DNA from 3 places in the Nocardia sp. NPDC056564 genome. Region 3 is predicted to be linked to each of the others. Evidence: riboswitches for the same ligand, from Rfam matches in the RefSeq annotation. Region 3 holds a riboswitch; each other region holds the start of a gene.
The links. Region 3 has a riboswitch for S-adenosylmethionine ahead of ACFQ9K_RS33730 (aminotransferase class V-fold PLP-dependent enzyme). Riboswitches for the same ligand answer to the same signal wherever they lie in the genome.
Positions count from the first base shown of each region.

Region 1: it holds a riboswitch for S-adenosylmethionine, as region 3 does, so the genes downstream of both, ACFQ9K_RS28665 (amino acid ABC transporter permease) here and ACFQ9K_RS33730 (aminotransferase class V-fold PLP-dependent enzyme) in region 3, are expected to answer to the same signal.
Region 2: it holds a riboswitch for S-adenosylmethionine, as region 3 does, so the genes downstream of both, ACFQ9K_RS39715 (bifunctional o-acetylhomoserine/o-acetylserine sulfhydrylase) here and ACFQ9K_RS33730 (aminotransferase class V-fold PLP-dependent enzyme) in region 3, are expected to answer to the same signal.

Region 1 is NZ_JBHTUR010000013.1:96,021-98,256, forward strand. It holds gene ACFQ9K_RS28660 (amino acid ABC transporter ATP-binding protein) at 1-200, opposite strand, end outside; gene ACFQ9K_RS28665 (amino acid ABC transporter permease) at 197-1,213, opposite strand; SAM riboswitch class I at 1,484-1,578, opposite strand; gene ACFQ9K_RS28670 (hypothetical protein) at 1,968-2,236, shown strand, end outside.
Region 2 is NZ_JBHTUR010000025.1:79,027-81,262, reverse strand. It holds gene ACFQ9K_RS39715 (bifunctional o-acetylhomoserine/o-acetylserine sulfhydrylase) at 27-1,364, opposite strand; SAM riboswitch class IV at 1,458-1,568, opposite strand; gene ACFQ9K_RS39710 (TetR/AcrR family transcriptional regulator) at 1,620-2,236, opposite strand, start outside.
Region 3 is NZ_JBHTUR010000018.1:27,715-29,950, reverse strand. It holds gene ACFQ9K_RS33735 (LysE family translocator) at 1-625, opposite strand, end outside; SAM riboswitch class IV at 736-849, shown strand; gene ACFQ9K_RS33730 (aminotransferase class V-fold PLP-dependent enzyme) at 896-2,215, shown strand.

The DNA.
Region 1 (2,236 bases), on a different contig from region 3:
CCGTCGATGTGCACGGTGCCCGCGTCCAGCGACTCCAGATGGTTGACCACCCGCAGCAACGTGGACTTGCCCGACCCGGACGGGCCGATCACCGTGACCACCTCGCCGGAGCGCACGGTCAGGTCGACGCCGCGCAAGACCTCGTGCGCGCCATAGGATTTGCGGACGCCGCGGACCTCGACGGCGCGTGCGGTGCTCATCGGGTCGCTCCTCGCGGTGCGGTGGAACCGGAATCGGCGATCTCGCGCAGCTTCTGCCAGGCCCGCTGGGCGGGCGACGGCGGGGGTGTGCGCTGCGTGCCCTTGGCGTAGTGGCGCTCGATGTAGTACTGCGCCACCGACAGAATGGTGGTGAGCACGATGTACCAGGCGGTGGCGACCAGCAGCAGCGGCACCACCCGGCCGTTGCGGCCGTAGATCACCTGGACCTGGTAGAACAGCTCGGCGATCGCCATCACCGAGACGATCGAGGTGCCCTTGAACAGGCTGATCACCTCGTTGGTCGCGTTCGGCAGGATCGAGCGCATGGCCTGCGGGACCACGATCGAGCGGAACTGGCGCACCTTCGGAATGCCGAGCGCGGCAGCCGCTTCCAGCTGACCGGCATCCACGGAGATGATGCCCGCGCGGATGATCTCGGCCGAGTACGCGGCCTGATGCAGCGCGAGCCCGATCACCGCCGCGGTGAACCCGCTGATCACGCCGTTCACCTCGAAGGTGAAAAACGCCGGGCCGAACGGGATTCCGACCGAGAGCGTGTGGTACAGGTAGGCGATGTTGAACCAGAACAGCAACTGCACGATGAGCGGAATCGACCGGAACGCCCAGATGTAGCACCACGAGATCACCCGCAGCACCGGATTGTTCGACAGCCGCGCGATAGCCAGCGCGGTGCCGAGCAGGAAGCCGAGCGCGGTGCCCCAGGCGGTGAGCTCCAAAGTCACCTTCAGCGAGGCCAGCACCGACTTCGCGGTGATGTACTTGGCGAATGTCGGCCAGTCCCACCCGGGATTGGTGACCAACCCGTGGACGAACTGGGCCAGCAGGATGAGCGCGACGGCGCTGATCACCCAGCGCCATGGATGCCATTGCTTGGCCACCTTCGGCGCGGAGCCCGCCGTTGTCGCCGCGGATTCGCCCGGCACCGGGTCGAGTATCGGTTCGGATCGGCCAGCGGCTTTATCGACGGCATCGGGTGCAACGGATGCACTCATGACTCCGCCTCGCTGGCGCTCGGCTCCGTCATGACTGCATTGGCAGCTGTGCCTATCGGCCGCTCGCTGCGCTCACTCATGTCGTGGTCCTTCGGAAGAACGAACGAGACCGCGCCACATCGGGCCGCGGTCACACCACCCGGCCAGCGACGGGTGCAACGAACTGGCTGCGGGTCAGCCCCGACAGCTCGCGGAGGTCACCTTGCATTGGTCGATGTGTCGGCGGCCCCAACGGGTGCCTCGGGCAGCGGCGATTCGCACTTCGGTTCTCCTCCATCGGTCCCGGCGGAAGCACCCGCACCCGGTGAACCGGGGGGTTGCTGCGACGTCGACGAGCCAGGTCTCTCGGTCGCTCTGGATGGTTGTCGTCGATCCGGACATCGGACGATGTCAGGGTCGAGCCGAATTATCATGCCCAGCAGGGGAACCCTTAGGCAAGGGAAGTAATCAGGGTGAGCGTAGATCTTGCCGCGGGCCGGTTCGCCGGGTAGATCGGATAGCCGGATATACGCTGGCGCAGTCGGTTCGGGATCGGTCGACTGGTGCGGGGCGGGCGCTCACGGACTCGGGCGGCGCCGCCGCGAAGCAGCATACGGCCTACCGCGAGTCTCGGGGGGCGGACCCCGCGAACGGAGCACCGCCGCCGCTGTCCCGAAGACACGCCGATGGCTTGCCGTGGGTAATACGGCCAGTTCAGCGCGTTTGCCGGAGTACCGTCAGCCTTCGATCGCGTCGACGATGAGAAGAGGTCTCCGTGGCCGTAACGCGCCGTCTGACCGTATTGTCCGCTGTCGCGACCTGCTCGGTCGCGCTGGCGCTCGCGGCCACGTCCGCGGGCGCGGCCCCCAATCCGCCCGTCGCGCCGGTTCCGCCGGTGGTCACCGACCGTTCCGGGCAGACCGGCGCCGTCGCGCCCGGCGACCTGTTCGGCGTCTACAACGCCGCGATCGACGGCCTGCGCGCGTTCGGCATGCAGCCGTTCCTCTATCCGACCGCGGCCGCGTACTGCCTCAACGGCAACTC
Region 2 (2,236 bases), on a different contig from region 3:
GGCGAAACTCGGTTCGGTACTGGAGGTCACGTCGCCGCCGCCGCGAAACCGGCACGCAGATCGCTCAGGATGTCCTCGATTCCCTCGATGCCCACCGCCAAGCGGACCAGACCCGGAGTGACGCCGGCGAGCAGTTGCTCTTCGGGTGTCAGCTGTGAGTGTGTGGTCGACGCGGGGTGAATCACGAGGGAGCGCACATCTCCGATGTTAGCCACATGGCTGTGCAGGGCTAATCCGTCCACGAACTTCTTGCCCGCATCGACACCGCCGCGCAGCTCGAAGGCGACGATCGCGCCCGGCCCCTTCGGCGCCAGCTGCTGCGCGCGCTCGTACCACGGCGAATCCGGCAGGCCGGCGTAGATCACCTTGGTGACGTCCGGCTGCTCGGTCAGGAATTCGGCCACCGCCTTGGCGTTGGCCACGTGCCGCTCGACCCGCAGGCTCAGCGTCTCGATGCCCTGGCTGATCAGGAACGCGTTGAACGGCGAGATGGCCGAACCGAGGTCGCGCAGCAACTGCACGCGCGCCTTGAGTGCGAAGGCGGGCGCGCCGAGATCGGCGAACACCGCGCCGTGGTAGCTCGGGTCCGGTGTGGTGAAGCCGGGGAAGCGGGGCAGGCCCTGCGCGTCGGTCACCGTCCAGTCGAAGTTGCCGCCGTCGACGATCACCCCGGCCACCGCCGAGCCGTGCCCGCCGAGGTACTTGGTCGCCGAGTGCACGACGATGTCGGCGCCGTGCGCCAGCGGCTGGATCAGGTACGGGGTGGCCACCGTGTTGTCCACGATGAGCGGCAGCCCGGCGTCGTGCGCGATCGCGGAGATGCCGGGGATGTCGAAGATCGCGCTGCTCGGGTTGGCGATGGTCTCGCCGTAGAACGCCTTGGTGTTCGGGCGGATCGCGGCCCGCCACTGATCCAGGTCGTCGGGATCGTCGACGAAGGACACCTCGATGCCGAGCTTGGGCAACGAGTAGTGGAAGAGGTTGTAGGTGCCGCCGTAGAGGTGCGGGCTGGACACGATGTGGTCGCCCGCGGACGCCAGGTTCAGGATCGCGAAGGTCTCCGCGGCCTGACCGGAGGCCAGCAGCAGGGCCGCGACACCGCCCTCGAGCGCGGCGACGCGCTGCTCGACCACGTCCTGGGTGGGGTTCATGATCCGGGTGTAGATGTTGCCCGGCTCGGCGAGCCCGAACAGCGCTGCGGCGTGGTCGGTGTCGCGGAAGGCGTACGAGGTGGTCTGGTAGATGGGCAGGGCCCGGGCGCCGGTGGCGCCGTCGGGGGCCTGCCCCGCGTGCACCTGCTTGGTCTCGAAGGACCACTGCGCGGTGGGATCGACGTCGGCCGCGGGCACGGTGGAATCACTCATGAGCTTTGCTCCAAAGAAAAGGGTTGTTCGCCAGAACTACGGGGGTTATCGGGATTTGGGCGAAGTACAACAACACATTTCGGGAACCTCCTGAAAGCGCGCTTGCTCTCGACCTTCGAGAGCCCGGTCATCACCCGGAGCACCCCACCGCTGCTGGAGGGTTGCCGTCCAGCAAGCCGGGGCTTCGCGCTGGCACTCATGACCTCAGGGAATCATAACCGGCCGCCCCGCAGCGGCCGAAACCTATCCGCGAACTCAGCCGGAAGTGCTGGTCCGCGCGCCGCCGCAGACCCGGATGAACTCGTCGTACGCCGCGCAGAACGAGTTGCGCCCCGCGGTCGCGGCATCGTGCAGATCGTCGTGGTCGAACATGCTCTCGCCGCACTCCATCGCGAGGTGACCGATGAGCTGCCAGGTGCCGAGGATCAGCCGCACCGGCAGCGCGCAGGGCGTGGTGCCGAGTCGTTCGGCGACCACCGCGGCGATGGCGATGTTCTTGTTGTCCGCGTGCTCGATGCTGCGCGCGCTGACCGCGGGGCTGCTGCGCACGATCCGCTGCATCTGCTGGAACTGCCGGAACGAGACCGGCCCGCCGCCGGGTTCGCTGACGGCTCGGTCGATCACCCGCAGGAACGCCGTACGTAGCGATTCCAGCTCGTTGCCGCCGGCCGGTAGTTCGCGCAGCGTCTGCGCCACGGCCTGGCCGAAGTCCTGCACCGGCCCGAGCACGATGTCCTCTTTGCTGTCGAAGTACCGGTTGATCGTGCGCGGCGAGACGTCCGCGGCGTTGGCGATCTGCTCGACCGTCGTCGCGTCGAAACCCTGTGTGTCGCACAGGTTCAGCCCGACCTCGATGATCCGCAACCGGGTCT
Region 3 (2,236 bases):
CGAGGCCGAGGGTGGCCAGGATGGCCGCGCTGACCTGTTCGAGCCGATCCCGGAGCTTGGGGCGGCGCAGCAGCGCGACCGCGCGGGAGGCCGCCAGGGCCAGGAGCACCATCGCTACCGCGGCGATCGACGATTCGACGGCGCCGAGCGCGAGTGTGTTGGCGAAGGTGACCTCGGTCAGGAACTGGGGGAGCACGGCGAGGTAGAACAGGCCGACCTTCGGGTTGAACATGCACGAGACGACGCCCGCGGTGAACGCCGAGCGAACCGAGGCGCGGGTGCCGCGCGCGGTGGCCGGCAGGTCCTCGGCGGCACCGGATCCGCCGGCCGCCCGGCGCTGCCGCCGCTGGTCGAGCAGCGCGCGAATGCCCAAGTACACCAGGTAGATTCCGCCGATCAGCTTGAGCGTGCGGTACGCGGTGGCGGACTGCTCCAGCAGCGCGGCGACGCCCGCCGCGACCACCACCGCCCACAGGATCCCGCCCAGCGCCGACCCGATCGCGGCGGCGATCCCCGGTCGCGCGTCCACCAGCGAGAAGCGCAGCACCAGGAACGAATCCGGCCCCGGCGTGAGCGCCAGCAGCACGCACAGGCCGATGAAGCTGATCAGCAGCGAAAGTGACACCTCATGATGTGAACCCAGAACGGCGTGATTGGCAACGCTTTATCGCCTGCCGACACACGCGACGAGATCATGGTTGACAGCGCGGGGGGCCGTCTGCCAATCTCGGATCAGGTCATGAGTACCAGCGTTCAGCCCCGGCTTGCTGGTCGGCAACCCTCCTCCGCGGTGGGGTGCTCCGGGTGACGACCAGGCCGACGCCCGACCGGGTGCGGCAAGCGCGGACTCGACGAATCTCCTGATCACGAGTCCCAGAGCCGACGGGAATTCGTGATGACCGCTGTTGTGACCAAGGACTGTGCCCCCCTCGCCCGGGTTTCCGGTGACGACCTCCAGGTGCCGCTGGTCCAGGGTGGGACGACCACCTACGCCAACTTCGACTACGCCGCGAGCGCGCCGGCCTTGGCGCAGGTCACCGATCGGATCCAGCAGCTGCTGCCGTTCTACGCGAGCGTGCACCGCGGCGCGGGCTACGCCTCGCGGATCTCCACCGAGTGCTACGAGGCCGCCCGCGGTTCGGTCTCGCGCTTCCTGGACGCGGCCGACGACCAAGTCGTCGTGTTCACCCGCAACACCACCGACTCGCTGAACCTGCTCGCCTCCTGCGTGCCCGGCGACACCGTGGTGCTCGACATCGAGCATCACGCCAACTTCCTGCCCTGGACCAGGCATGGCCGCCGCGTCGTGCAGGCCGCGGCGACCGTCGAGGAGACCATCGGGCGGCTGGTCGCCGAGCTGTGCAGCAAGCCCGCCGCGCTGCTCGCGGTGACCGGCGCGTCCAATGTCACCGGCGAGGTGCTGCCGCTCGAGCGGCTGGCCACGATCGCGCACCAGTGCGGCGCCCGCATCCTGGTGGACGCGGCCCAGCTCGCACCGCACCGGCGAATCAGCCTGCGCGACACCGGCATCGACTACCTCGCGTTCTCCGGGCACAAGCTGTACGCGCCGTTCGGCGCCGGCGTGCTGGTCGGCCGACGCGACTGGCTCGACCGCGCGGAGCCCTACCTGGCCGGCGGCGGCGCGGTCCGCGAGGTCAGCACCACCGGCGCCGAGTGGGCGCCCGCGCCGCAGCGGCACGAGGGTGGTTCGCCCAACGTGCTCGGCGCCGCCGCGCTGGCCGCCGCCTGTGACGCGCTCTGTGCGATCGATGCGGAAACCCTCGCCGCCACCGAACATCAGCTCGCCGATCGACTCCGCGCCGGCCTCGCCGCCATCCCCGGCGTCAACCTGCTGCGCATCTGGACCGACGCCCCCGACACCGTCGGCATCGTCGCCTTCACCCTGGACGGTTTCGTCCCCGGCCACGTCGCCGCCTACCTCTCCGCCGAACACGGCATCGGCGTCCGCGACGGCCGCTTCTGCGCCCACCCCCTGCTCGCCCGCCTGGATCTCGACGGCGCCCTGCGCGCCAGCATCGGCCTCGGCACCACCCCCGCCGACGTGGACCGCCTCGTCCAAGCCATCGCCACCCTCGTCCACACCGGCCCCGCCTGGAACTACGCCACCACCCACGGCCTCTGGAACCCCACCCCCGAAACCCGCCCCTTCACCTCCGAAGCCCCCACCGGCGCCGCCCCCTGCCTGATCGGCTAGTCCCGCCGGCAGTCGGCGCCG